Regions from separate parts of the Ruegeria sp. BG9 genome, predicted to be linked through region 3. Evidence: riboswitches for the same ligand, from Rfam matches in the RefSeq annotation. Region 3 holds a riboswitch; each other region holds the start of a gene.
The links. Region 3 has a riboswitch for cobalamin ahead of ACR0I8_RS16810 (aromatic ring-hydroxylating oxygenase subunit alpha). Riboswitches for the same ligand answer to the same signal wherever they lie in the genome.
Positions count from the first base shown of each region.

Region 1: it holds a riboswitch for cobalamin, as region 3 does, so the genes downstream of both, ACR0I8_RS03320 (DUF1636 domain-containing protein) here and ACR0I8_RS16810 (aromatic ring-hydroxylating oxygenase subunit alpha) in region 3, are expected to answer to the same signal.
Region 2: it holds a riboswitch for cobalamin, as region 3 does, so the genes downstream of both, ACR0I8_RS09370 (hypothetical protein) here and ACR0I8_RS16810 (aromatic ring-hydroxylating oxygenase subunit alpha) in region 3, are expected to answer to the same signal.
Region 4: it holds a riboswitch for cobalamin, as region 3 does, so the genes downstream of both, ACR0I8_RS11040 (DUF1636 family protein) here and ACR0I8_RS16810 (aromatic ring-hydroxylating oxygenase subunit alpha) in region 3, are expected to answer to the same signal.

Region 1 covers NZ_JBQFSY010000001.1:650,913-658,116, reverse strand. Annotated here, with positions in the region: gene cobN (cobaltochelatase subunit CobN) at 1-2,209, opposite strand, end outside; gene cobW (cobalamin biosynthesis protein CobW) at 2,215-3,270, opposite strand; gene ACR0I8_RS03320 (DUF1636 domain-containing protein) at 3,267-3,647, opposite strand; cobalamin riboswitch at 3,731-3,934, opposite strand; gene ACR0I8_RS03315 (NAD(P)-dependent oxidoreductase) at 3,961-5,031, shown strand; tRNA gene ACR0I8_RS03310 (tRNA-Cys) at 5,070-5,143, opposite strand; gene ACR0I8_RS03305 (protein-L-isoaspartate O-methyltransferase family protein) at 5,365-6,018, shown strand; gene ACR0I8_RS03300 (TolC family outer membrane protein) at 6,113-7,204, shown strand, end outside.
Region 2 covers NZ_JBQFSY010000004.1:329,466-336,669, reverse strand. Annotated here, with positions in the region: RNA gene ffs (signal recognition particle sRNA small type) at 1-82, shown strand, start outside; gene rsgA (ribosome small subunit-dependent GTPase A) at 240-1,268, shown strand; gene ACR0I8_RS09375 (alpha/beta fold hydrolase) at 1,301-2,158, opposite strand; cobalamin riboswitch at 2,319-2,538, shown strand; gene ACR0I8_RS09370 (hypothetical protein) at 2,627-3,034, shown strand; gene ACR0I8_RS09365 (phosphatase domain-containing protein) at 3,031-3,534, opposite strand; gene ACR0I8_RS09360 (DNA polymerase III subunit gamma/tau) at 3,704-5,461, shown strand; gene ACR0I8_RS09355 (YbaB/EbfC family nucleoid-associated protein) at 5,694-6,038, shown strand; gene recR (recombination mediator RecR) at 6,100-6,693, shown strand; gene ACR0I8_RS09345 (lactoylglutathione lyase family protein) at 6,764-7,204, opposite strand, start outside.
Region 3 covers NZ_JBQFSY010000009.1:186,540-193,743, reverse strand. Annotated here, with positions in the region: gene ACR0I8_RS16845 (ABC transporter substrate-binding protein) at 1-316, opposite strand, end outside; gene ACR0I8_RS16840 (ABC transporter ATP-binding protein) at 346-1,056, opposite strand; gene ACR0I8_RS16835 (cysteine hydrolase family protein) at 1,049-1,690, opposite strand; gene ACR0I8_RS16830 (N-formylglutamate amidohydrolase) at 1,687-2,460, opposite strand; gene ACR0I8_RS16825 (MurR/RpiR family transcriptional regulator) at 2,529-3,407, shown strand; gene ACR0I8_RS16820 (glutamine synthetase family protein) at 3,407-4,717, shown strand; gene ACR0I8_RS16815 (GNAT family N-acetyltransferase) at 4,832-5,353, shown strand; cobalamin riboswitch at 5,473-5,676, shown strand; gene ACR0I8_RS16810 (aromatic ring-hydroxylating oxygenase subunit alpha) at 5,788-7,011, shown strand; gene ACR0I8_RS16805 (hybrid-cluster NAD(P)-dependent oxidoreductase) at 7,017-7,204, shown strand, end outside.
Region 4 covers NZ_JBQFSY010000005.1:317,368-324,571, forward strand. Annotated here, with positions in the region: gene ACR0I8_RS11025 (iron ABC transporter permease) at 1-825, opposite strand, end outside; gene ACR0I8_RS11030 (ABC transporter substrate-binding protein) at 827-1,777, opposite strand; gene ACR0I8_RS11035 (ABC transporter ATP-binding protein) at 1,790-2,566, opposite strand; gene ACR0I8_RS11040 (DUF1636 family protein) at 2,563-2,910, opposite strand; cobalamin riboswitch at 3,017-3,221, opposite strand; gene ACR0I8_RS11045 (hypothetical protein) at 3,256-3,744, opposite strand; gene ACR0I8_RS11050 (hypothetical protein) at 3,741-3,962, opposite strand; gene ACR0I8_RS11055 (D-lyxose/D-mannose family sugar isomerase) at 4,082-4,747, opposite strand; gene ACR0I8_RS11060 (carbohydrate kinase family protein) at 4,766-5,692, opposite strand; gene ACR0I8_RS11065 (glucokinase) at 5,721-6,680, opposite strand; partial or broken gene ACR0I8_RS11070 (GH1 family beta-glucosidase) at 6,747-7,204, opposite strand, start outside.

The sequences.
Region 1 (7,204 bases), on a different contig from region 3:
GGTCGGTGGTATAGAGGTTCCGCCCGGTCGGCAGAACATCCGAGCGACCGCGATAGGGGGAACCGGACGGCCCGGCCTCGATCCGTTTCCCGGCCAGCGCGTCGATCAGAGCGTTGCGTTCCGCATGGGCCGAAGGCGCGGGGTCGAAAGTACCGGGAACCTCAGGCGCACGGCCATAGATATGCAGCCCGTCGCCGAACTGGCTTTCTTTGATATCGCAGACAAAGCGGTCGATGCGGGTAATCGCCTCGGCGGTGCAGGTGGCCTGATCGAGACCCAGATCGCTTTCCAACCCGATGGCTTGTGCCTCGTCGCGGATATTTTCTTGCAGGCGGTCACGGCGTTTGGGATCAAGCCCGTCTGCGTTCGAGAACTCATCAAGCAGAGACTCCAGACGTACCATACGATCTGGGGTGCCGCTTTCCTTCATAGGGGGCGGGATATGGCCCAGCGTCACGGCCCCGATCCGACGCTTGGCTTGCGCGGCCTCGCCTGGGTCGTTGACGATGAAGGGGTAGATCACTGGCAAGTCGCGGATCAGCGCCTCGGGCCAGCAATTCGCCGACAGAGCAACGGACTTGCCCGGAAGCCATTCCAGAGTGCCATGCGCGCCGATATGGATCAAAGCGTCTGCGCCCAGCCCCTTGCGCAGCCACAGATAGAAGGCGACGTAGCTGTGACGCGGGGTGCGAGACAGGTCGTGATAGTCGTCATTGCGCAGCTCGGGTGTGCCGCGTTCGGGCTGTAGAGCAACGAGCGCGTTGCCTCGGCGCAGGGCGGTGAAGTGGAACGCGCCTTCAGTAAAAACCGGGTCGTCTTCGGGCTTGCCCCAAACGGTTTGGAGATCGGCCCGCAGTTGCTCAGGCAGGTCAGCTAGGGCTGCCTGATAATTTTCCAAAGACCATGAAATGCGCGCGTCCAGCAGGGTTTTCGCAATCGGCTCAGCCGGTGCGGTGCTGTAGCCCTCGGCCTGAAGATCGGCCAGCATCGCCTCGGCCGAGGCCAGCGCGTCGAGGCCCACCGCATGCGCCATTTGCCAGTCCTTGCCGGGATAGGTCGACAGCACCAGCGCGGGCACTTGATCTACCTTGGGCTTGTCATGCAGATTCAACCAGCCGGCGACGCGGTCGATAATCGCTTCGATCCGCTCTTGCTCAGCCCGGTGGGCAAAGCGGGAATATTCCAGATGCGGATCGCGCTTGCCAGGCTCCTTGAACGAGGCAATGCCCGCCGAAATACGCCCGTCCACTTCGGGCAGCACCACATGCATGGCGAGATCGGCGGGGGAGAGGCCGCGTTCCGCCTCGGCCCAAGCCTTGCGGCGGGACGTGGCGAGGGCCATCTGAAATACCGGCACGCCCGCCGCGTCCAAAGGGGATGTACCCGACGAGCCTTTGCCTGAGAAGGAGGTGGCGTTGATGATCGCCGAAGGCTTCAGAGCGACGATGTTGTCACGCAGCCATTCAGCGGCGGCAGGTGCTTTGAGCGAGGGCGCGAATAGGCCCACCGCCTCGAACCCGCGACCCCGTAAGCTGCGGATCACGGCGGCAACAGGGGCGGTATCTGCCGAGGTTAGATAGGCGCGATAGAACGTGACGACGATACGTTTTGCGTCGTCCGAAAAGGCAGTTTCAACCGGAATCACGCCGCGATCAGGACACCACGCGCCAGATTCGGGCAGGGTTTTAGCCCCCATAACCGGGCCGGCATAGAGCCCCGCCGCCAATGCCATCTGCGCCAAGGCGGCCTGCGCTGCGACTTCACCGCCGGTGTCGCAGAGATGTGCCAGACGCCGCAGGGTCGAGACGGGCAGGGTGGAATACTCATCCAGCCGCGTATCCTCACGCCCGTCGGCGGGCAGGACGGCCAGCGCGATCCCCTTGGCCTGCGCAAGTGACAGAACTTGCTGCAGCCCGTAGGCCCAGTAAGGCACGCCGCCAATCAGACGGATCAGAATGCCCTTGGCGCCCTCCAGCGTCTGTTCCACATAGGTGTCGACTGACAAAGGGTGCTTCAACGCCGTCAGGTTCGCCAACCGCATCGTGGGCATACGCCCATCCGGCCCGCCACCGCGATGCCAGCCCGCCGCGAAAGCGCCAAGGTCGCTGTCCGAGAAGGACAGCACCACCAAATCCGCCGGGCTCTGGCCCAGATCGGTTGGGGTTTCTGTTTCTTCTAACCCGTGGCTTTCGCGGAAGACGACGTGCATTGGTCTTACTCAGCGGCCTCGGTGACACCAGCGAGGATATCGCGGATTTCTGCTTCTCTGATGTCGTCATGTTCGGCGATCACCACCATACGCGAGCGGCGGTCTTCACCGGGCTCCCACGGACGGTCATACTGGTGACGCACACGAGCACCCACGGCCTGAACCAGCAGGCGCATAGGCTTGCCTTGAACGGCGGCGTAGCCTTTGACGCGCAGGATGTTCAGCTCAGTCGCCAGACGTGCGATCTTGGCGACCAGTTCGGCAGGGTCGGACTGTTCCGGCAGATCAACGATGATACTTTCGAAATCGTCATGCTCGTGATCGTGGTGACCGTCGTGATGCGATGGACGGGCGTCCATGTCATCTTCAGCAGCCGCTTCCAGACCAAGAACAACGCGGACGTCCACGGCGCCTTCGGCCACTTCGACAACGGGTAGCGGGCGAGGGGCCTCGGCGGCGATGATCTTTTTCGCTTCGGCCACGCCTTCGGGACCGGCCAGATCAGGCTTGGTCAGCAGGATGATGTCGGCGCAGGAAATCTGATCCTCGAACACCTCGGACAAGGGCGTTTCATGGTCGATCGAGTCATCGGCCAGGCGCTGAGCGTCCACGGCTTCGACATTCGGCGCAAAGCGACCAGCGGCGACAGCCTCGGCATCGGCCAGCGCGATCACGCCATCGACGGTGATTTTCGATCGGATATCGGGCCAGTCGAACGCCTTCAGCAGCGGCTTAGGCAGGGCGAGGCCGGAAGTTTCGATCAGTATGTGATCAGGGCGCGGCTCCAGCGCCATCAGGGCTTCGATAGTCGGGATGAAGTCGTCGGCCACGGTGCAGCAGATACAACCGTTCGCCAGTTCCATGATGTTTTCCGCCGGGCAATCGGGGATGGCGCAGGATTTCAGGATGTCGCCATCGACGCCAACATCTCCAAATTCGTTGACCACAACGGCCAGACGCTTGCCCTGCGGGTTCTGCATCAGGTGTTTAACCAGAGTCGTCTTGCCCGAGCCCAAGAAGCCAGTGATCACGGTGACGGGGAGTTTTTCCAAGTTGCTCATTTCAGGGCTCCAATCGGGGGAATGCGGGCTGCGCAGTTTTTGCGGAAATGTTCAGGGCGCTCACGCCATTTGACCAAGCCGTCCTCGGTCGCGAGGTACTTGGTGGCGCCGTCAACGATCACGTCGACATGGTCGGTTTCGTTCAGGTGCTCATAGACGAAGGTCCAGCGATCCGGGCCGCCGCGCAGCACGATGGAACAGCCCTCGTTGCAGTTCGACAAGCATTCCACGGCTTTAAGGGTAATCCCTTCCGGCAGCTCCGCCTGTTCAAGCGCCTTGTGCAACAGGGTGCCGGGGCGTTTCGCGTCGTCTTCAACGGGCAGCCCGCGACGACAGGTGGTGCAAACCAGCAATTCGACCGGAGCGGTCTCGGTCATGTCTCTCATCCCCCCAAATCCTCATCGTGGGGGACGGGGTTTCATGCGGGTCCCTTGACCCGACACCGGAACACCCCGTCCGGTTTCATCTTCGGGCGCTGGCAGGTCTCCCGGCTTGCGGATGTCAGAGGCGTCCTCTGTCGGATGTCCCGCCTTCCCGGCTTTGCGCCAGTGGCTTGGGCACCCTCTCCGGTCACGGTCGCGGGGGCGGCTGCGTTTGGCGGAAAACCCGTTGACGCATTCCCTTTTCATCTGTTCTCACAGACACCAACATGAGGCTCATGCGGCACGCACCCGCAGCTTGTCAAGCGCGATGCAGCTCAGACCGCTGCGGCACGTTGAAAAGCGACCTGCCAGCGTCGCTAGGCGGCATGAACAGGGCGCTGATGCATGGTCGCATGGCCTCAAATCGCAAACGGAGGCGAAATCCATGAAAGTAGGTTTTATCGGGCTTGGGAATGTGGGCGGCAAGCTGTCAGGGTCATTGCTGCGCAATGGAATCGACCTGACGGTTCATGACCTGAGTTCCGATCTGGTTGAGGGTTTTGTCGCGCAGGGGGCCAAAGCGGCTAAAAACCCGGCCCAGATGATGCGCGATTGCGATGCCGTGATAACCTGCCTGCCGTCGCCAGCGGCCTCGGACGCGGTGATGCAAGAGATGTTGCCAGAGGTTGGTCCAGGTAAGATTTGGATGGAGATGTCCACCACCGACGAGGCTGAGGTCAAGCGATTGGGGGCATTGGTTCTGGAGCGCGGAGGGGCCGCAGTCGATTGCCCTGTTTCGGGTGGCTGTCACCGCGCGGCGACGGGCAATATCTCGATCTTCGCTGGCTGCGATCGCGATACGTTCGAGCGTATTTTGCCTTTCCTGACCACCATGGGGCGGCGCGTTCTGCACACCGGAGAGCTCGGCTCGGCCTCGGTTCTGAAGGTACTGACCAATTATCTAGCCACGGCCAACCTAATCACTTGTGCTGAAGCGTTGGTCACCGCCAAGGCCGCCGGGATGGATTTGAACACCACCTATGAGGCCATCAAAATCTCGTCGGGGACATCGTTCGTGCACGAAACCGAAAGCCAGGTGATCCTGAACGGTTCGCGCGATATTTCGTTTACGATGGATTTGGTGAAAAAGGATATCGGCCTGTTTCAGGACGTCGCCGACCGCGCCGGTGTTCCGCTGGAAATCAATCCGGTGATGATCAAGATATTTGAGGATGGCATCGCCCGGTTTGGCGAGCGTGAGCTGTCGCCAAACATCATCAAACGCCTTGAAGAGGCCACGGGTTTGGACATCCGCGCACCGGGTTTTCCTACGGAAATGCAAGACGATGAGCCGGAAGAACCAGGGTACGAGGTTGTGCCTCAGGGGCGTTCCTCCTGAAACTGATTTCCGGAGGCGGTATTTAGAGGAAGGGGATGTGGAGGCGAGTACCGGAATCGAACCGGTGTACACGGATTTGCAATCCGCTGCGTCACCACTCCGCCAACTCGCCTTTTCAAGTAAAATCAAATACTTGCCGTGGTGTGGTGGGCGTTTTAACAGCTTTCATCGGGGGCGTCCAGAGGATTGGCGCCGATTTTGGGCAGCAAATCAATATTTGTGGGCGGCCGGTTTAAACGGATCGTGAACAAGGCTTGCGGCATCTGGGCCGTTGTCGAGACAGGTCGAGTGTGGCACAAGCCAATTATCCAAGGGATTGAAAAGAGAGATCAGATGTCAGATTTCGCAGCCCGGCGCCGCACCATGGTTGATACGCAGGTACGACCCTCGGATGTGACCAAGTTTCCAATCATTGACGCGATGCTGTCCGTTCCGCGTGAAAGCTTTGTACCGACCGCACAGCGCGAAGCGGCCTATGTCGAAGGGTTGATCGATCTGGGCAACAGCCGCTGCATTCTTGAGCCGCGCACTCTAGCCAAGATGTTGGATGCGCTGAATATCTCGAATGACGAAATCGTCCTCGATATCGCGTCGGCCTACGGGTATTCGACCGCCATCGCCGCTCGAATGGCGCAGCTGGTGGTGGGTGTCGAATCCGACGAACATCTTGCGTCCGAGGCGCAAAGTGTGTTGACCGAAGAAAACGTCGACAATGCCGTCATTCATGTCGGACCTCTGGAGGACGGGGCGGCAGAGCATGGCCCTTATGACGTGATTATGATACAAGGCGGTGTCGAACAGGTGCCCGACGCGGTGCTGGACCAATTGAAGGATCAGGGCCGGATCGCCTGTCTGTTTGTGGATGGACAACTGGGTACAGTTCGCATCGGTCACAAGGCCGGTGGTGTGGTCAGTTGGCGGGATGCCTTCAACGCCAGTGCGCTGGTTTTGGACGGTTTTTCCCAAGAGTGTGCATTTTCGCTATAGTCCGCTGACTGTTGTTTCCACCACCTTGATTAGTTGAACATAAAGACGCAAACTGCCGGAGAGGCAGCGTAATTTCGATTTGAGAGGATTTGGTATGCGTGGAAAGACAGCGGGAAAGCTGGTCAAAGCGCTTGCAGTGACTGCGGCCATTGCCCTGAGTAATGTTCCCGGACGGGCCGTCTGGGCTGACAATCTGACAGATGCGTTCATCGGAGCGTATAACACCAGCGGTCTGCTGGAACAGAACCGAGCCCTGTTGCGGGCAGCGGACGAAGACGTGGCAATTGCGCTTTCCGCGCTGCGCCCGATCATCAACTGGACGGTTCAGGTCAGTCAGGATTACACGAGAACAAGAACTGACTCCGTCAGAACAAGCACCGACCCGTCGCGATTCTTCTCGGGCTTGACGCTCAGCCAGCTTTTGTATGATGGCGGGGCATCGGTGCTGGGCAAGCAGTCCGCACAGGAAACGGTTCTGTCGACGCGCCAGTCGCTGATCGATATCGAGCAGCAAGTTCTTTTCCGGGCCGCAACCGCGTATCTGAGCGTCCTGCTGCAAGAAGAAACGGTCCAGATTCGGCAAAACAACGTCGATCTGTCGAGCGAGGAACTTCGGGCCTCGAACGACCGCTTCGAAGTGGGTGAAGTCACGCGGACTGACGTGGCTCTTTCTGAGGCGCAGCTGGCCAGTTCGCGCGCGGATCTTGCGGATGCCAGAGGGGATCTCAGCACCGCTCAGGCCGAGTATGTTAATGCGGTCGGCAAGTTGCCGGGGCGTACGGCTGGGCAGCCGGGGCTTCCGAACCTCCCACGCTCGCAATCCGAGGCAATCAGCCTCGCGCAACGCAATCACCCGGCGATTCTATCGGCTCAGCACCAGGTGCGGGCGCTGGATTTGATCGTGCAGCAACAACGCGCCAACCTAGGGCCCAATGTCAGCCTGAACGCGGATGCGGGTGTGACGCAGCGATATGACAATGATGATTACATCAACGACGCGACTGTTTCGCTGAACTTCAACCAGCCGATCTATGCGGGTGGTCGTCTTGCGGCCAACGTGCGTCGCGCGATGGCAACCCGGGACTCTTCGCGGGCCAATCTGCTGAATGTGCAGAAGAACATCACTCAGGGCGTGACAGACGCCTTTGTGCGGTTTCAGACGGCCACGGCCAGCCTGACGGCCTCG
Region 2 (7,204 bases), on a different contig from region 3:
CGAGCGCCTCGCCAACCTGGTCAGGTCCGGAAGGAAGCAGCCACAACGAGCCCCGCTTGGGTCGATGTCCAACCTCTCACTTTATATAAACCATCAGCCGCAGGAGGGCTTTATGATTGTAGCAAACTCCCTTCGGGCAGATCGGTTCTAAACCCAACTCTCCGATTGCCTGAACACATCACCAACGGATGCGCGTCTGCCATCCGATGGGATTGCTATATCTGAACACAGGCAAACCAATGTCTTTTACTCTTTCGGACCTGGGATGGTCCTCTCACTTTGCTGCGCAACACGCGGCGCACGCGCAGCTTACGCCTTTTCGTCTCACCGCTGTTCACCGGGACCGTCTGGTCGGGATGAACGAGACCGGTGAAACATCTCTATTTGCCCCTGGTCACTCTACCGGCGACTTTGCTGTCGGAGATTGGGTGCTGGCCGATGACAAGAATCGCGTTCAGCATCCGCTTGACCGGCGCAGCCTATTGAAACGCCGTGCTGCCGGAACTGGGGCCGAGGCGCAGTTGATTGCTGCCAATGTTGACGTGCTGTTCATCGTCAGCTCGTGCAATGCGGATTTTAATGTGCCCCGGCTCGAACGGTATCTGGCACTGGCGCATCAGGCGGGCTGCTATCCTGTCGTGGTCCTGACCAAAGCAGATAGCTGCTCGGACCCCGCAGCCTACGCCAAGCAGGCCGAAGCGCTGGCACCGTTTTTGACAGTCCTGACGGTCAACGCGCATGACGCGTTAGACCTGCAGCAGGTTCTGGCATGGTGTCCGGCGAGTCAGACAGCGGCTTTGGTCGGGTCATCCGGGGTTGGCAAAACAACGCTCGCCAACGGAATGACCGGTCAGGATCAGGCAACTGCGGCAATCCGCGAGGATGATGCCCGAGGCCGCCACACCACGACGTCTCGCGCCTTACATCCGATGCAAAATGGCGGTTGGCTGGTCGACACCCCCGGCATGCGCGCCCTGCGCCTGCTCGACGCGCACGACGGGGTGGACGAAGTGTTCTCGGACATTCTGGAGCTGGCCCAAACCTGCCGGTTCTCGGATTGCCAGCATGAGGCCGAGCCCGGTTGCGCTGTGCAGGCGGCGATTGAAGCAGGCACACTGGATGCAGATCGGTTGGAACGCTGGCGCAAGCTAAGGCGCGAGGATCAGCGCAACTCTGAGACCGTGGCCGAGGCGCGGGCCCGCGACAAGGCTTTCGGCAAAATGGTCCGATCCGCGATGCACGGAAAATCCGCGCGACGCGGAGATTAAAAAAAAGGGCGCCGGTCCGCCGGCGCCCCCCATCAAGCGATCAATCGGTGCCAGAGCGCAGCATTGCGGCGGGCAAACACACCAATATGGCCGATTTCCGGAACGCCGAATTCTCCTGGCGACAACAGGTGACAAAGTGCTTTCGGCCCATAAAGCTCGGCCAACCGCCAAACGGCGGCTTCGGGGACCATCTCATCATCTGTGAATGCAAACAGGTCGACGGGAGTGTCAGCATCTTGCCATGTGGCATGCGGCAGGGTGTCTCCGATCTCGGGCAGGTAGCTGTGCGGCGCGGTGCACCATTTACGCCACTGCCAATAGACCGCAGGCGGCAGGTCCGACCCGAACCCCAGAGCCTTGCCGGGCAAATACCCCAAACTGCGCACGACCAGAGGCACGTGCCCGTACCAGAACAACCCTGCCAAAGCGCGGTACGGCCAAGGATGATCGCGCAGTGTCACAAGGCCGGAACAGACGCAGATCATGCGATCAATCTTGTCGATATCCGGCTGCACTGGCCCCAGCATCCCTCCAAGCGAATGACCAACTGACCATTGCTGCGACAGCGGGAACCGTCGGCGCATCTCGGCCCGCGCGGCGGGCATGTCCTGCAACGCCCAATCCGCCATCGAGATCTTCGACCGACGCTGTGGCCCCGATTTCGAATGACCGAATTCCCGGTAGTCATAGATCAGACAGGCGATATCCTGATCCGACGCCAACCACTGTGCGAAATGCTTGTAGTAGTCACGCGGAACACCCGTCGCGCTGTTGACCACCACCACTGTCTCGGGCTGCTCCACGGGTCGGTAGATCCGCCCGGACAGGGCGCCATCCCCCACCGGGATCTGAACATTTTCGATCAGCACTGTTTGGTTTGAATCCAACATGGGCATCCTCGGCGGGAAACTGAACTGATGAGTTCACATTGCAACTTGACCCCAGACAGCCCATGCAAGTCAACTGCGATCCAGCTTGACCACGCGTCCACTTTGCGGATCGGCTTTCCGCAGCGCAGAAAGTTCAACTTGACTCAGGATGGTTATGAACGCTAGCGATGATGCGATGGTTCCCGGCTTTCACAAGAGGTCGGGATGAAAAGGGAACACGGTGCGGTTTTCCCCGGCTTGCTCGGGACGAACCAAATCCGCGACTGCCCCCGCAACTGTAAGCGGCGAGCGATGTCGAAGAGCCACTGGCCGAAAGGCCGGGAAGGTCGGCAAAGCGATGACCCGCAAGTCAGGAGACCTGCCATCGTCAACATAACCCAAACTCGGGCGGGGTGTCCGGGCAGGCCGTGGCAGACCCTATCTGCCCCACCTGATCCCAGCCCCTGTCCACCGCGCGGAGGGCGCAGGATGATCTGGAAGACGAAGACACATAGGTTCTCCGCAACCATCTGCCAACATACGGGCAAAACTTGCCCGGCACTGGCGCGGCTGGCGCGTTCAATGGTCGACGCGCTGGACCAAGCCGGTCCGGCGACCACATCGGATTTCGAAATCGAAGGCAGCAGCGACCTGACCCATTGCACGGACGGCTGCCACGCCCGGTTTCAGGCCAGCCAGTCTCGGGTGCGGGTTTATTGCGGAGCGGATCCTAATGCCGACAGCGAGACCCTCGATCGCTACGCCGACCTTATGTTCGGTACCGAAACGAGCAGCCTGCCTAGCGCAGCGATGACATCCCTGCCCTGCGCCATGCTCGAGGCATCAGTGATTTCGCCGCGCAAAACGACCCCGGCGGAACTGCAACTGTCGGCTTAGGAGTCTGCCAAAGCTCGGGCGGGCAAGGTGGCCCAGTGCTTCTGTGCATCGGTTTCGACCGCGCAGGGGCGTAGCTTGCGCAACCGATCCAGCGCTTGGGTTGGAGCCTCGCCGCATTCGATCATCAACCTCAGCACCACCATGCCAGAGCGACCACATCCGCCCTGACAATGGACAAGCACGCGCCCTCCGCCAGACAAAGCCTGCCGCGCCGCGGCACTAACATCGGGCCATTGCGCATCAACCTCTGACGGTGGCACGCCGAAATCCTGAATCGGCAGATGCACCCAGCGGCTGGCGCGCCCCTGAACGTCGCGGCCAAAATCGCGGGCTCCAAACTGGACCAGCTCGGCGTCGGTTGTCATCGAAAGCACGAGCCCCGGCCTCCAATCTCCAATCGTTTCAAGGTCGCCTGCATAGTCGCCGCCCTTTCCCGGCATCGACGTTAGGGCAAGTGTGCCCCCGCCCACTTGCAAAGCATGAATGACCAAATTCGTCATGACAGCATCCCCCCGGAAGCGTTGATCCTGACTCTAGGCTTGATTCACTATCTGAAGAGTGTACCCCTGACGTGCCAGTTTCCAAAACAAAATCGTTCTTCAACTCATGTGGACGCGGGCGGCGCGGGCCTCTACGCTGCGGTGACGTTCCGAATCCGCCAGAGCAGACATGACCGACTCAGACAGCCCCGCCTATCAGGTTCTCGCCCGAAAATACCGCCCGGAAACCTTTGCCGATCTGGTGGGTCAGGATGCGATGGTCCGCACGCTCAAAAACGCGTTCGAGGCGGATCGCATCGCGCAAGCCTTTGTCATGACAGGCATTCGCGGAACCGGTAAAACCACGACCGCACGGATCATTGCGAAAGGCATGAACTGCATCGGACCGGACGGAACTGGCGGACCCACGACCGAGCCTTGCGGCCAATGTGAGCACTGCGTCGCCATCATGGAGGGCCGTCATGTCGACGTAATGGAGATGGACGCCGCCAGCCGCACCGGCGTGAATGATATTCGCGAGATTATCGACAGTGTTCGCTACCGCGCAGCCTCGGCCCGCTACAAGATCTACATCATCGATGAGGTCCACATGCTGTCGACCAGCGCCTTCAACGCGCTGCTCAAGACGCTCGAGGAGCCGCCGGCGCATGTGAAGTTCATCTTCGCCACAACCGAGATCCGCAAGGTTCCCGTCACGGTTCTGTCGCGCTGCCAACGCTTCGACCTGCGCCGGATCGAACCCGAGGATATGATCGGCCTGCTGCGCAAGATCGCCTCGGCTGAGAGCGCCGAGATTGCCGAGGATGCGTTGGCTCTGATCACCCGTGCCGCCGAGGGATCTGCCCGCGACGCGACTTCATTGCTGGATCAGGCGATCTCGCACGGGGCCGGAGAGACGACGGCAGATCAAGTGCGCGCGATGCTGGGCCTGGCGGATCGTGGCCGGGTTCTGGACCTCATGGACATGATCCTAAGTGGCGATGCGGCAGGGGCACTGACCGAGCTTGGTGGCCAATATGCCGAAGGGGCTGATCCATTGGCCGTGCTGCGTGATCTGGCTGAGATCACGCATTGGGTCTCGGTCGTGAAGATCACCCCGGACGCAGCCGAAGACCCCACTGTTTCCCCGGATGAACGCGCCCGTGGCCAGCAGATGGCTGAGGCCCTCCCCATGCGGGTACTGACTCGGATGTGGCAGATGCTGTTGAAAGCGCTTGAGGAAGTTTCAGCCGCCCCCAACGCCATGATGGCTGCCGAAATGGCTGTGATCCGACTGACTCATGTGGCCGACCTGCCTAGCCCGGAAGAACTGATCAAACGGCTGCAGGATACGCCTCCTCCCCCCGGTGGCGGGCCTGGCGGTGGGATGCCCATTCAAAGCAACGGCGCGGCCCCGGTCGAAGCCCGCGCCACTACAAGCTACGCCCCTGCGCCACGCGGGTCCGGCGGCGCACCAGTCGCCGCCTTGGCGCAAGATACCCAGACGGCACTGGCGCGATACCCAAGTTTCGAACATGTGGTCGAGCTGATCCGGAACAACCGAGACGTCAAGCTTCTGGTCGAGGTCGAAAACGGCGTGCGGCTGGTCTCTTACCAGCCAGGACGGATCGAATTCACCCCATCGTCGCAAGCTCCGACCGATCTTGCACCACGGCTGGGATCGGCCCTGCAACGTTGGACTGGCAACAGATGGGCGGTGTCCATTGTATCGGATGGCGACGCTCCGACGATCGCCGAAATCCGCGATAAAGCGGAACTGGATCTGAAAGAAGAGGCCTCGGCGCATCCGCTGGTTCAGGCCGTTCTGGCAAGTTTTCCCAAGGCCAAAATCACCCGGATCGAAACACCGGAACAACGCGCCGCCCAAGTCGAGACCGAAGCCCTGCCCGAGGTCGAAGATGAATGGGATCCTTTCGAAGAAGACTGACCTCTATACAAAACCAAACCCTCCCGCGCCCGCCACGGGCAATCGGCTGACGCCGATCACCCTGAGCGGCCTTGGGCCCGGCAGCGCTCGGGCTTTGCCCGAGCGCTGCCGGGCCCAACGGGAGGAAAGGTCTTGCCAAAGACCTTGACGACGGGCGGGAGTGTGCTCTGCTCTTGTGTCACCACGGTGACCCCCGTATCTAGTCAAAAACCGGACCTACAGGAGAAGCAACATGCTCAAAGGACTAGGCGGCCTGGGCGATATGGCCAAGATGATGAAATCCGCGCAGGATCTTCAGACCAAGATGACCGAGATGCAGGAAGAGCTGAACAACCTTATGGTTGTAGGCGAGTCCGGCGCAGGGTTGGTCAAGGCAACCGCAACCGCCAAGGGAGAGCTGAAGGGCTTGGATATCGATCCGTCGATCTTCAATGGCGACGACAAGGAAGTGGTCGAGGATCTGATCCTTGCGGCCATCAAGGACGCTCAGACCAAAGCCGCCGAGCGCTCCCAGGCCGAGATGGCCAAACTGACCGAAAGCATGGGCCTGCCCGCAGACATCAAGCTGCCGTTCTGATCTCCATCTTTTCAATAATTCTCCCGCCGGAGGCTCCCTCCGGCGCCAGACAGGACAGGCCGTGAGTTCCAACAGCGACATCGACAATCTGATCGACCTGATGGCCAAACTCCCTGGCCTCGGCCCTCGCTCGGCCCGCCGCGCGGTGCTGCACCTGATCCGCAAACGTGCGCTGCTACTGACACCCCTGTCCGACGTGATGCAGCAAGTCGCCATCACAGCCCGCGAGTGCCTGAATTGCGGCAATGTGGGCACCACCGACATCTGTGACATCTGCAACGATGAGGCCCGCGCGACCGGAGAGCTTTGCGTGGTCGAAGACGTCGCCGACCTCTGGGCGATGGAGCGTGCCGGCGTGTTCAAAGGGCGCTATCACGTGTTGGGCGGCACGCTTTCGGCGCTGGATGGCGTTGGCCCGGATGAGTTGCGCATTCCTCGCCTCAAGGACCGGGTTGTGGCCGAAGGCGTCACCGAGATCATTCTGGCCCTGAACGCCACCGTCGACGGCCAGACCACAGCGCACTACATCGCCGATCAGTTGGAGGGGCAGGTCCGCCTGACCTCACTGGCGCAAGGCGTGCCGATTGGAGGCGAGCTCGACTATCTGGATGACGGGACGATTACCGCAGCACTGAGGGCACGAAAAGAGCTCTGAGCATTGCAATATGACAGCAACCGGAACGCTTTCACCCCCTCCGGTTGCACACGAGACACCGCCTCGTATTTCAGGTGTAGGCGCCCGAAGAGTACGTCAATTCGTAAGAATGGCTGTAGATCTCGAAGACAATACCAAAGGGGTCTTCGACGTAGACCATTCGGTAGGGTTTCTCTCCGGGATAATAGTATCGAATCGGCATACGTTGTTTGCCACCCGCTGCAACGATTTTTTCTACCAGGCCTTCGACATCCGGGTCTTGGACGCAAAAATGGAACGTACCATTCTGGCGAAAATCGATATTGTTTTCCGGTACATAATTCCCGTCAAACTCGAAAAGCTCGAACCCGATGCGATCAGCAGTCGCGAGATGCGCAATACGTAGTTTTTTCCACTCAGGACCAAACACATCAGTGCACATGACACCAATATCCGTGTCATCCTCTACCACATCAGTCGGTGGCATGATCACGTAGAAACCAAGGACTTCGGAGTAGAACTTTACAGCCTC
Region 3 (7,204 bases):
GAGCCACCGGGATCATCGTGTCCGAGAACGGCGTGGTGCCCAGCATCACAACCCCTTCGTCCAGAAACTTCTGCGCCAGTGAGATCGCGGCCTGCGTATCACCTGCAGAATCCTGAACCAGGACTTCGATCTGCTTGCCACCAGCACCACCGTCGGCGTTGATCATGTCCGCCATACAGCGCGCGCCCAGGTATTCGGAATAGATGGCCAGATCACCAGTCATCGGTACGCCCAGTCCGATCTTGATCGTATCTTCGGCGACCGCGGGCAGGGCGAGGCTCATGGCGGTCAGAGTCGTAAGGGTCAACTTCTTCATACTTGTTCTCCTGTTGAAAGCCGCCTGCGTCACGCGGCACGTTCATCGGTTTCGCCAAGATAAGCGTCGATAACCTCTTGGTTCTTGGTTATTTCTTCGGGTGCGCCTTCAGCAATGATGGCACCCATGTTCAAAACAGTGATCTTGTCGCAGAGCGACATGATGAATTTAAGATCGTGATCAATCACCAAAATCGCGCAGTCCGAATGCGTCCGCACCCATGTCAGCGACCGGCCCAGAGCGTCCGTTTCCTGTTCGTTCATCCCAGCGGCGGGTTCGTCCAGCATCAGGACACGCGGGTTCAGGGCCAGCGCGCGAACGATCTCCAGCCGCCGAAGCTGCCCATATGCCAACGACCCGGCATTGTGGTTGAGCTTGTCCGACAGGCCGAACTCGGGGATCGCGGCGTCGACGATTTCGGCGCCGCGGCCGGAATAGCGGGCGACGTCGATGTTTTGCGCGACGCTGAGGCTTGGAAAGACCCGCAGGTTCTGAAACGTCCGCGCCACACCGCGCGCCGCGCGTTCGTGGGCGCGCAAGTTGTCCAGCGGCTCGCCATCCAGCGACAAGCTGCCCGCCGAGTGGATTAACAGCCCAGAGATCAGGTTGACCAGCGTCGTCTTGCCTGCGCCATTGGGGCCGATCAGACCGCGCACCTCGCCTGGTGCGACGGACATGGTCACATCCTCAACGGCGTGGACCCCACCAAAGGTCTTGGTGATGCCGTTCAGATCAAGCACCGGCCAATTCCTCGACCAGTTCTTTTGTGGTGACCTGTCGGCAATAGCCTTTGATCGCGCGCAGAGAATTGTCGTGCCGGTCCTGCGTATGAGTCAGGCAGGCATCTTCGACCTGAGTGACAAGGTAGCCCAGATCACACGCGTCCCGGATGGCGCTTTCGACGCATTGATCCGTCAAAAGACCGGACAAAACAACTTGGCGAACGCCAAGGTTGCGCAGGATGTAGTCAACATGCGTGGAGACAAACACCGAAGAGGACGTCTTCGGCAGCACGATCTCATCCCCTTGGGGCGCGATCTGGTCAATGACCTTTCCATCCCAGCTGCCCTTGGGCACATGAAAACCCGTGATCTTATAATCCAGCGACCGGTCACGCCCGTCGAGTGTCAGGCTTTCGATATTGGTATACATGACTTCGACGCCGGCGCTGCGACAGGCGGCTTGTATGGCCTGCATGTTCGGGATCACGCGGGTGTCTAGCTGATCGAAAAACCAGCCGTATTTCTCATTGAATTCGGCCTCAGGTAGGTCTTTGAATTCGGCGCCTTCGCGATGTGCCGAATAGTTCTGCACGTCAATGAACAACAGCGCGGATTGCGATGGGATGAGTGGAACATTGCGGGTCAAGGTCACGTCTTGGTCTCCAATATCCGGGTAAAGGCTTCGGCGAGAAGATGCGCCCAATCCTCAACGCCTTTTGCATCGCGGATCAGATCATTGCGGATCTCGACCAGCGAATGTGCCAGTCCGCGCGGTTCGGCGAAACGCGGTATGAACCAGTCGCTTTCACTGTCGATCTGATAGGGCTGGTTCAACGCCATATGCAGATCGGGACGTAGGGCCGAGATATGGTCGATCGCGGCCTGCCCCGTGGTCGGGTCAACGCGGGTCAGAAATCCAGCGTGCCAAGGTCGCGCCTCACCATCGACCTGTGCGGCGAAGGAGTGGATCGACACCGCAAGTACACGCGGTGCCCGGTCCAGCATATGTTCAATGGCACCGTTCAGAGGAGCCATGATCTCGCGCTGACGTGCTGCGCGATCCGCAGCGGTCAGGTTCAGATTGGCTGGGATCTGCTTTCCAAAGCTGTTTGGCGGAATTGAATCCGGGGCTTCGATTGGGCGGTTGCAATCAATCACAAGCCGGGAATAGCGCTGCAAGATCAAAGGGGCCCGTAGCCGGTCAGCCAATTGCCGGGCCACAGCCTCGGCCCCTATATCCCAACCGCGATGGCTGGCCTGCACCTCTTCCGAGACGCCAAGATTGCCCAGCTTTTTCGGGATCGCGCGCCCGGCGTGTTCGCAGAGCAGCGCGATCTTCGCATCACTGTCAGGGTTCACCCATTCCACCGGGGCGGGATCCCCGGCGACCAGCAGTTCTTGGGTCGCGGCTGAAGTGTTCATGTGGCCCAAGTTAGAGAACAAGTTTTTTCAGAGTCAATGAAAAATAGATTGACTGAAATTTTTATTCCATGCGATCCATTCAGATCAGGAGGTGCCGGTTGCTGGTTAGGCAGAGAATTGAAGCGAAGGCGGAAAACATGACGGCGAGCGAGCGCAAGCTGGCCGCTGCCTTGCTCAGCGACTACCCCTATGCGGGTCTGGTCACGATTCAGGAACTCGCGCGCCGGGCCGAGGTATCGGCCCCGTCGATCTCTCGGTTTGTTACCAAGATCGGATTGGGGGGCTATCAGGAATTCCAGCGTGCCCTGTTGTCCGAGCTGAAAGAGGGCCAACGCTCGCCTACTGATCTGCACGGCGAAGGGCGCAGTGTCGATGGAGGGTTCTTGCGTGATTTCATCGCGCGGGCCTCGTCCCAGATGGCGCTGTCGGCAGAAGGTATTACCGAGGCGCAATTTCAGCGCATATGCTCGGTACTGAGCCAACCTAAGAGCGATGTCTATATATTGGGTGGTCGGATCAGCGATACCATCGCACAGCACCTGTCTTTTCACCTGCGCCAAACCCGCAGCGGCGTGTATCATCTTCCGGCCAACAACGAGGTCTGGCCGGAATACCTGCTGCGGATGAAGCCTGCCGATATCCTGTTTCTGGTCGATTTTCGTCGCTACCAACCTGCGCTGGCGCGATTGGCCGCGACTGCCGCGCGGGACCGAGGGGTTCGCGTTGTTCTCATGACAGACAAATGGTTGTCTCCCATATCCCGCCATGCGGCAGAAATCTTGCCAGTTCCGATCGAAAGCGGCACGCTCTGGGATACGTACACAGCGGCCCTTGCTGTCACCGAGGCGCTGGTGACGCGTATTGCCGAAGACAACTGGGACCAGACGAAGTCCCGCATCGAAGCCTGGGATGCCATGCGATCCCACAACCAGGACCCCAACCCATGATGCCCAAAACCCCCCTGATGTTCGTCGCCACCTCTGACCTTGCCGGTAAATTGCGGGGCAAGGCGTTTCCGACGGATCAACTGAACAAGCGGTTGCAGCGCGGCGTCGGGTGGACACCTACGAATGTCCAGATCAACTGCTTTGACGGAATTGCCGAAAGCCCGTTTGGCGCGCTGGGCGATCTTCTTCTGATCCCGGACGCCACGGCCGAGGCAAAGGTCGAGTTCGGCGAAGACTCCGGCCTGCACTTTCTTATGGGCGATATCGTCACTCTGGACGGAGACCCTTGGGACTTCTGCACGCGCAGTTTGTTAAGGGCGGCGCTGGAGCGGCTGCACAAGGTCTCAGGAGCAAATTTGCTGGCCGCGTTCGAGCATGAGTTCCAGCTGAAAGATCCGCCAAGCCAGGCCAACGAAGCCTATGGTCACCGCGGCTTTGGCCTGCAGCGGGATCTGTGCGAGACCTTGATCAATGCGATTTCTCAGGTCGGTCTCAAGCCGGATTCGATCATGAAGGAATATGGGCCAAACCAATATGAGGTCGTCATAGGCCCCGAGCTGGGTGTTCGCGCGGCGGACGCGGCCATCATGGTACGCGAACTGACCTATGCGACTGCACAGGCTTATGGCGAACGGGCTACCTATACCCCTATTCGCGATGTCGCGAGCGTTGGGAATGGGGTTCATATCCATATGAGCTTTGTGGACGATAGTGGCGCGCCGCTGACCTACGCCGAAGACGGGCCCTGCGGCATGTCGGACCTGACGAGCGCTTTCGCCGCCGGAGTTCTGAAATATCTGGATGCGATCCTGGCTCTGACAGCGCCTTCGGTGATCTCCTATGAACGCCTGACACCGCATCGTTGGTCTGCGGCTTTCAATAATCTGGGTTTCCGCGACCGCGAGGCTTCCTTGCGGATTTGTCCGGTGACCGCAAAAGACCCAGCCTCAATCGCGGGGCAGTTCAACATCGAATACCGTGCGGCGGATGCTGCAGCTTCGCCTCATCTGGCGCTTGCTGCGGTTGTCATGGCCGGGACGCAGGGGATCAATGAAGGGCTACCCGCTCCCGTTCCAACCGAAGAGGATCTTTCGCTTTTGGACGTCGCAGAACTTACCCAAAGAGGGCTGGTGCGCTTGCCTCAGACTTTGGAAGATGCGCTCGACCGGTTCGTAAACAACTCGGTCGTGACCGGCTGGTTCCCCGAGGGCTTTGCCGAGCTGTACCAAGCCCACAAACAATCCGAGATCGCGACAACCGCACATCTGGACACAGACGCACGCTGCCGATTGTACGAAGAAACATATTGACCTGAGCGGCTGGTCTTGCGGAAGCTCGTGGAATGCAACCTCTGGGGCGTCGGTCGGATAATCTCGCGCAGCATGACGCGGTGCAGGCTGTTTAGCTCAGGATAGGGATGGATCATGAACCGTTCAGAAACCGATGCCATCTTGAATTTGCATAGGCTGGCTTTTGGCGAAGCAGAAGGTGACGAAATCGCTCAACTCGCCGAAGATCTCCTTGAGCATCCGGAAACGATTTCAATCAGCGTAAGGCGTGACGGGCAGATCGCGGGCAATGTCATGTTCACCCCGTTAGTTTTCCAGGATCACCCAGACGTAAGATGCTATCTTCTGGCACCCTGCGGTGTCTCGCCCGAGCATCAAGGCCGCGGTGTTGGCAGAGAGATGATGGAGACCAGCATCAAGCACTTGAGGTTCATTGGAACAGACGCTGTCTTCGTGTTGGGCGTGCCGACATTCTACCCCTTATTCGGGTTTGTTCCGACCGACAAAGAGACGCCATATCCGGACCTTCTGACGATCCCCGAGGCATGGATGACGCTTGAGCTCACTGCAGGATCGGTTGAAAAGCTGGGGGGCAAGACACTTGCGATTGCGCCCTTTATGCACGCGCATTTGTGGGACACATCGCAACACGGGTGAATTCGGTTTTCTTGTCCTTGCCTCAAACCACGGACTTGTTTCAGGTTTCCATTTCTGCTGGGCATGTCTGTTTTGTTTCTGGAAATGTCGCAAGGCTTTCAGCCACGAATCCATCCCCGAGTAGGTTGCGCATGTGAGGTGCTGCTGTCTGATTCTCAGGCGGCAGAGAATTGGGAAGCCGGTGCAATTCCGGCGCTGCCCCCGCAACGGTAAGAAAGGTCAGGTTCGACAGGTGACCACTGGGACGAGGATCCCGGGAAGGTGTCGAGACCGGGCGCAAGCCCCCTTCAAGTCCGGAAACCAGCCTTGCATATATGTCAAACCGCGGGTGGCGGTGGGGGCACAAGTTTCGGACGTGATCCTCGCACGGCTCCGGACTGGCCTCTTATGTCATCTGCCCAAGCTGAGCCGCGGGCGCGGCAGGAGAGCCAGAAGTGAGCAACGTTCAAAGCCTGTTGGCGCGTCGAAACCCGGCCTATGCCCTTGAACAGGCGTTCTACACCGATCCAGATGTCTTTCAGGCCGATCTTGAGGCAATCCACTACCGTGACTGGCTATTTGCCATTCCGGCATGTGAACTGGTGAAGACAGGCGACTATGTGACCTACACTGTCGGCGCATACCGCGTGATCATCGTGCGTGGTGCGGACAACCAGATCCGGGCGTTCCACAACACCTGCCGCCATCGCGGGTCGATCATCTGCAAAGCGGCCAAGGGCAACTCGCCCAAACTGGTTTGCCCCTATCACCAGTGGACCTATGAGCTTGATGGCTCATTGTTGTGGGCACGTGATATGGGCCCTGATTTCGACCCCAAACAACACGGGCTGAAAACCGTTCACTGCCGGGAATTGGCCGGGCTGGTCTATTTCTGTCTTGCAGATGAAGCCCCCGATTTCGACACCTTCGCCAATAGAGCACGGCCCTATCTGGAGCCGCATGATCTAGGCAACGCCAAGGTCGCCTTTGAAAGCACGATCGTCGAAAAGGGCAACTGGAAGCTGGTTTGGGAAAACAACCGCGAGTGCTATCACTGCGGCGGCAACCACCCTTCGCTGTGCCGGACCTTCCCTGATGATCCCTCAGTAACCGGTATCGAAGGGGGTGAAACCCCGGCCTTCATGCAAGCTCACTTTGACCGTTGCGAGGCTGCGGGAATGCCGTCGCAGTTCTATCTGCATGATGACGGGCAATACCGACTGGCGCGGATGCCGCTGAAGGAAGGGGCGGAAAGCTATACTCTGGACGGCAAATCCGCGGTGCGCCGCTTTCTGGGCCGAGCGCCTTTTGCGGATGCAGGGACGTTGCTGAAGTTCCACTATCCCAGCACATGGAACCACTTCCTGGCCGATCATTCGATTGTCTTCCGCGTCACTCCGGTCAGCCCGACCGAGACCGAAGTCACCACGAAATGGCTGGTCAACAAGGATGCAGTGGAAGGGGTCGATTATGACGTCAAGCGCCTGACCGAAGTTTGGATGGCCACCAATGACGAAGATCGCCGCGTGGTAGAAGACAACCAGATGGGCATCAACAGCCCGGCCTATGTCCCGGGGCCGTATTCGGGGATCCAGGAATCCGGTGTTCTGCAATTCACCGATTGGTATTGCAGCACCCTGGCGCGCCATCTGGCACCTGACACGATGGCGGCGGAGTGACGGAGATGAAAGATCTGAACGCTGTTGCCTCGATCTGGCAGGATGACGAGACGCTGGAATGCGTCTCGGTCGTGCCCGAAACGCCAAACACCGCGAGCTTTACGTTCCGCGCCCCTTCCGGAGCCTTGTTTGCCTACCATCCAGGTCAGTTCCTAACGCTCGAGATTCCGGCGCCGGGGCAGCCGGGAGGCGT
Region 4 (7,204 bases), on a different contig from region 3:
AATGCCTCGGGCGATATGCGGAACCATCAGGCCGACAAAGCCGATCACGCCTGCCACCGACACAAAGCTGGCCGTGGCCAAGGCGGCGACCAGAAACATCCGAAACCGCAGGCCTTGCACTGGAATACCCAGTGTTGAGGCCGTAAAATCCCCCGTCAGAAGCGCGTCGAGCCAGCGGCTGCGATAGAGGGAATAGCCCAGGATCAGGGTCAGCCCTAGCACGACAAGGGGTAAGGTCTCCCACCGGGCCAGACCAAGGCCGCCCAGCATCCAGAAAATGACGGAATGCGCGGCGCGGCTGTCGCCTGCGAAAATCAGATAGTTGGTGATGGCCGAAAACAGGAACGATACAGCCAGGCCTGCAAGGATCAGTTTCTCTGGCGCACTGGTGCGCAGGCTTTGAACCAGGGCCAGAACAATGCCGGACGCGATCAGGCCTCCGCAAAAGGCCGCAAGTGGGAGGGTCCAGATGCCCAGAACATCGCCTGTTACAGTGATGACCAAGACGGCACCCGCAGCGGCCCCGGACGAAAGGCCAAACAGAAACGGGTCAGCCAAGTCATTGCGCGTTGTCGTTTGTAAAACGACCCCGACAACACCCAGCCCGGCCCCAATCACTGCCGCAAACAACGCGCGGGGCAGGCGCAGGTCAAAGACGATCCGGTGCAGAGGGGACATGTCGCCCTCAGTCGCACCAGTACCCAGTCCAATCGCGGTGAAAACCTCGGCCAAGGGGATCGGGGTAGTTCCGTAGATCGTCGACAGCAGCAAAAGGGCGGTCAGAATGACCGCCCCCAGTAGGACCGCCTGGCCCGTTTTCGTCATCTCAGCTATTTCCCCGGTGCATCGCCGTTGCCATCTTCTCGATCGCTTCGATGTTTGCCGGTCCCGGTGTCAGCTCTTCATAGCGCAGTCCGATCCAGCGCTCGTTTTTGACTGCATCGGTCTGCGACATCACCGGATGCTCCTGCAGGAACTTGAAAGTATCCGCCGCGCCGTTGCCGGTTTGATAGTCCAGCAGGACAAGGAATTCGGGGTTCGAGGCGGCGACGGCCTCCCACGAGGTGCGGCCCCAGCTGGTGTCCATGTCGTGGGTAACGTTGACGCCGCCCGCTGCTGCGATCATCGCGTCGGGAATCGCGTATTTGCCTGCGGTAAACGGCGCATCGGCCGGACCATCCAGCAGGAAGACACGGGGTTTTTCCAGATCGGCGGTTTTGGCCTCGATCGTGGCCAGTTGGTCTTTCCAGCCCGAGACCAGCGCGTTCGCTTTGTCTTCGACCTGCATGACTGTGCCGAGACGCAGAACGTCGTCAAACAGAAGATCCATGCTGGCTTCGGGGCGGTCTTTGTTCAGGTGGATGCAGCTTTCGGTCAGCACCATGGTCTTGATGCCAAAGGGCTCCAGCGTGTCGGGGGTGACGTCGCCGCCGGGTTTCATGCCGTAATACCACCCGGCAAAGAACATGTCGGGTTCAACCGCGACGAGGTTTTCAACCGTCGGGTATTTCGGAGCGAGTTCGGGAATGTCACCGCGCTGCGCGTCGAAATCGGGGCTGGTCTTGTACCAGCCGGTGATGCCGGTCAGACCAACGATGCTGTCCTGAAGACCCAGCGCAAAGGCCATGTCGGTCATGTTCATGTCATGAACCACGATCCGCTCGGGCTTGGTGTCGAACACCAGAGGTTCACCGCAATTGTCGACGGTGATCTCTTGCGCGGCAGCGCCGCCCGCCAGCGCGCCTAGGACCGCAGCGGACAAGAGTTTCAGTTTCATCAATCTCTCCTGTTAAGATGAAAGCTTTCGTTTTCGGATGTCCAGCGCGGGGATCACGCGCCCTTCATGCTGGAAACACAAATAGTCAACACCAAAAGTCTCGCGCACGCGGTCTGGCGTCAGAACCTCGGCGACCGGGCCGAAGGCCGTCAGCTGAGCGTTCTTCATCAGGGCGACGTGGCTGGCGAATTCGGGGATCATGACCAGATCGTGGACAATCATCACAACCGTCACACCCAACTCGGCGACCAGAGACAGCATGTGCCCTTTGGCATCCGGGTCTAGGTGGTTGGTCGGTTCGTCCAAAAACAGCAGCGAGGGGTTCTGCGCCAACGCCCGTGCGATATGGGCGCGCTGGCGCTCTCCACCCGACAGCTTTGCCATCTGTTTGCCCGCAAAATGGGACAGTTCGGTGGTGTCGAGCACACGCTGCAGGTCCGCTTGAAGAGCCTCGGCGGATTTGTCGGCCCTGATCGGGATTTGCCCAAGGGCCACATAATCGCGCAGTTGCAGCCGCCCGTCGGGCATTTCCTGCTGGCCGACAACGGCAATTCGTCTGGCCCGCTCCAGCGACGACAGTTTCCGCAGGCTTTGCCCCTGAATACGCACATCGCCTAAAGCCAGCTTTGCGACACCGCACAAGAGGTTGAGCAGCGTCGTTTTGCCTGCCCCGTTCGGGCCAGCGACGGCCAGGATCGCGCCTTCCTCAAGGGTAAACGAGGTGTCGCGCAGCAGCACGTCGCCGTTCAGGGCGTAGTATTCCAGATTTTCAGCGACCAGAAAGCTCATGCCATGTCCTCCGGTGGCAGGCAGGGCATGCGCGACAGGGTTTTGGTATAGAGCGCCAAAGGACGGGTCGAGGCGCTGGTCCAGCCATCCTCGCTGTCCCGGAATTGATGGGCGAACTCCGCCAAAGCGCTCAGATCGGCAGGGGTTTGAATATCGCCAAACAGGTATTGCGCCTTGCCTTTGGCCTGCAGTCCGACCGTCATCGGGCGGTTGCAACCGGCCATGCAGTCGATCAGGCGTGTAGAGAACCCCTCGGGCAGCTGGCTATCCAGCGTTTCCTTCGCCGCATGCGCGGGTATCGGCCCATTGCAGGTGCCGCATATCAGGACGAAATGGTCAGCCATGGCACGGGTCGCCAACTTGAACAAAAACCAAGTGAAGGCAAAAGCCATGAATTGCATTAGCACGCGGATGTGCCATCGAGCCTCCTTCCGGGACACCCCGCCCCGGGTTGGTTAAACTGTGATGGCAGGTCTCCTGACTTGCGGGTCGTTGCTTGGCCAACCTTCCCGACCTTAGGGGCCAGTGGTTTTGTGGCGTCGCTCTCCGCTTACAGTTGCGGGGGCAGTCACGGCATTGGCCCTTGGGCCGCACCGTATTCCCATTTTCATCCCTCAGACACAGGCCGTCGGGAACCATCCAGAGCAGCTAGTCTGCTCACGCTCCTATTGTCAAGCGCCGGAATCTCGCTATCGGACCACGCGCAGGGTCGGCCTGCGGGCGGGTTGGGCCGGTCCGACGCTATTGGTCGGGAACTGGCTGGCTAGGGTCAAACCGGCCTTTATCAGGTGCGCGTCCGGGTAGCCTCCGGTCAATTCGTTCAAGGCATCGCGTGCCGCCGGAGTTTCGTCGCGGCGCATGTGATGCAGCAACCGCAGCAGGGCACATTCGTCACATGTCAGTTCTTGCCGTGTTTCAACACAAAGCGGGTCGTTGAAGGCCAGACCCAGAGGGCGGGTGTGAAGCGTGGCCTTGACGACTTTGAAGACCAGATGCGCCAAAACCAATCCTTGGTCGCGCCCCCAGTGTTCGGTTGCGACGGAAAAGGCATGTTGCCACGCCTGCGTTTCCGGCTGTGTTAAGCTTAGGATGAAGTGCCGCATGACAGGGAGCATACCGCGTTCGAAACCGTCAAAATCGGTTAAGGGCAGTGTGTGGTTAGATGCCGAGTGTTTCATGCGCGTTCCCTTTTGGGTTTGAGGGATTTCGCAACCAATGGGTGGACGTTTCGCGGAAGGGTGCAGGGTTCGACCGGTGTTTCAGGACGCGGTGATGCAGCGCGGACGGAAAAGCTGAGATCATCCTCGATCGCCTGCCTCAGTTTTGGTTTCAATGCGCAGCCATGGCGGCTGGCAACGGCGTCCATGGCCAACAGGTCGGCGAGGGATTTTCGCATGTGAGGTTATCTTTCGGTCGCAAAAATGGGACCGGGCGATGATTCCAAGGAATCTGACTGGGTCAGTCGTTAACTGACTAAATTAGTCAGAAAATGCAAGCGCGAAATTCTTAATGAAATCAGTAGTCGGCAACCAACAGGAAATCCGGTGCCGTGTCTTCTTCGATTGTTGCAAAGCGCGGGATCGGGTCTTCAAATACGTTGTCCGTCCGGTCGTCATTCACGGTTGAGACTTCGCCAATCAAGCAATCCCCACCTTCCGCCCAGAAGGCATGCCAGATGCCGGGCATCAAGGTCACGCTCTGACCTGGCTTCAAGCGCAAATGCTCTCCGGGCCGTATGGTGACAGGGCAGGCATCGCTGGGAACGGTGACCGGGGTATCGCGGTCGACACCGCCATCGGGGTCCGAGGCATAGATTTCCATAACCAGATCGGCGCCCCCACGGTTGATGATATCCTCGGCTTTGACGATATGGCGATGCATCGGCGATAGCTGTTTGTCGCGAGAGATCAGCAGCTTTTCGGCATAGAGCATACCGCGTCCCCGGCTCAGATCGCTGACGTTACCGTTGCGCAGGGTGAACAGAAACAACCCAAGCTCATCGAACTTGCCTTGACCGTAATCGGTGATATCCCAACCTAGCCCATGGGCACGAATACTGTCCGCCTGGGCGCTGCGCATCTGCTCAGGTGTCCAATCTGCGAAAGGTGGCAGAACGGCACCAAATGAACTGATGAATGCCTGGGCTTCGGTCTTGATACGGTTGATTTCGGATCGTTTCATCTCAGACTCTTCGTAGGGCTATATTTCATGCGACCAGGGCGGGTTGGCTCCGGCGCGTGAGACGGTCACAGCAGCCACCTCTGCGCCCAAGGTCAAGGCGTCGCGTAGCGCGTCTGGGGACAGTGCTTTCAAGCCGGGCTTTGTCAGCTTGCCAGCCTGTTCCAGCGACGCCAAAACCCCTGCATTGAACGTGTCACCCGCGCCAACCGTATCAACAACTTGCACCGGTTTGACAGGAACTGAGACCACCGCGCCGTTGGCCAGATAGCCCGAGGCGCCCTCACTCCCACGGGTGACGATGACCGCGGAGGGGCCTGCTTGAAGCAGCAAAGGGACTTTCTGATCGTGGTTTTCCGGGCCGGGGACGATCCAGTCCAGATCCTCATCCGAGACTTTGACGATATCGGCCTGTTCGATCATCTGGTTCAACCGCGTGCGGTAGCGGGTCTGATCCTGTATGAAACCGGGTCGGATATTGGGGTCCAACATCACAGCACAGTTCGTGCCATGTTGCGCCAGCATCGCGGCATAGGCATCCGCGCAAGGCTCACAGGCAAGGCTGATGCCACCAAAGTACAGCGCTGAAACCGCGGGGAGTTGGCGCGGCATGTCCTCTGCACGTAGCATCCGACCCGCAGTGTTTTCATCGACAAACGTGTAAGTCGCGTGGCCGTCCTTCAGTTGAACAAACGCCAGCGTGGTTGGTCTGTCCGAGGCAATCACATGTGTCGTATCCACGTGGCTGGCCCGCAGGTCATCGGCCAATTGATGCCCGAACATGTCCGAGGACAGGCCAGTCAGCAGCCCAACGGGCGCGCCCAACCGGCCCAAAGCGATAGAGGTATTAAATATAGCTCCGCCGGAATGGGGAACGAAACCGTCCCGCCCGGACAAAGTCGGTTCGGCAATCATGTCGATCAGGGCTTCTCCGCAACACAGGATCATCCCACATCCTCTTCCAAAATACGCTCAGTTATCGCTGAAGCGCATTTTTACAGAAGTTGTTAGCGCCAACAATGCCAAATTCGGCCTGTTCCGAGATATAAAGGTTCATCGACTGCCGCAACTCGCTGAAGCGCCCGCCTGCATTGAACGCGTTACGGAAGGTTTCGCCAAACATCCAGCGGTTTTTCTCGGCGACGCCGCCTACAAGGAACACGCCACCGGCAGGCATCACGGTGACGGCCATGTCACCCATCAAAGCACCCAGATGGCTGATGAACAAATCTGCGGTGCGACCGGCGATCGGGTCTTTGCCGTCGCGTGCGTCCTGCAGAATATCTCGGGCGGTGCGAACCGGAGGCTGAGCTTGCCCGGCCGCCATGCCGGCGGCCTGATACAGGATTGGCAAGCCGGTTCCGCTGAGGAACATCTCAGCCTCAAGCACAAGGCTGTTGTCGAAAAAGCATTCGGGTGCCAGATCGCGGGCGGCTTCGAAGATATCGACCTCATCCCGCGTGCGCGGGGACAGGCCCACATGGCCGCCTTCGCCTGACACGGTGTGGAAATGCCCTTCCGAATAGAGCAGCGCGCCGACACCCAAACCGGTTCCAGGCCCCACGACCAATCGCGTACCCATCGGCGGAGTGGCAGAGCCTTGCAGTACTGATACCTCAGCTTCTGTCACTTCGGCCACGGACCACGCTGCTGCGGTGAAGTCATTGATCACATAGGTGTTGGCGGCCCCTGTCGCCTTGGCCAGCGCCTCCTCGGACAGGTCCAGATTCGCGTTGGTCAGTTGGATGCGCCCGTCGCGCACCGGTCCGGCCCCAGCCGCTACAACGGCTTGTGGCGCGGTGCCAATTTCATCGCGTATACGATGCAACGCGTCCAGCAGATCGGGCAGGGTGCCCGTCGGGTGTTTGTGCAATGCGGTCAGCTTACCATCAGAGACAATGCCCAGACGCGTATTCGTACCGCCTATATCGGCCACCAATGTCCAATGTGGTCGCAAAGAGCCAGACGGCTGGCGATAGGCCTGTCGTTCGGTAGAGCCCTTGGAAAGTGCGGCCTTTACAGCCGCGAAGGAGGCTTTGGGCCTACGGTTCAGCGTCTCAAAATCCACGTCTACCAATCCAAACCGTTTTTCATAGCCATAGGCCCATTCGTAGTTGTCCAGCAAAGACCAGATGAAATACCCCTTCACGGGCACATCCGCAGCCAAAGCCTGTTGCACCGCCGTCAAGTGATCGTCCAGATAGGCGATGCGCTCATCGTCTTGCTGGCGCTCGGCGCTCGCCATGCCGTTTTCTGTAACATAGATCGGAAGATCACCGGTATAGTCTTCTGCGGTTCTTTTCAGAAAACGGGTCAGGGCGTCGGGGTCGATCTCCCAACCCATCTGAGTTTTGGGCAGAGGGCCGGGCACTTCGGTCAGGCTTGGCCATGCACTGTCTGCCGAGGTGATCAGCTTGCGGGTGTAGTAGTTCAAGCCGCACCAATCGACCGGTGCCCCGA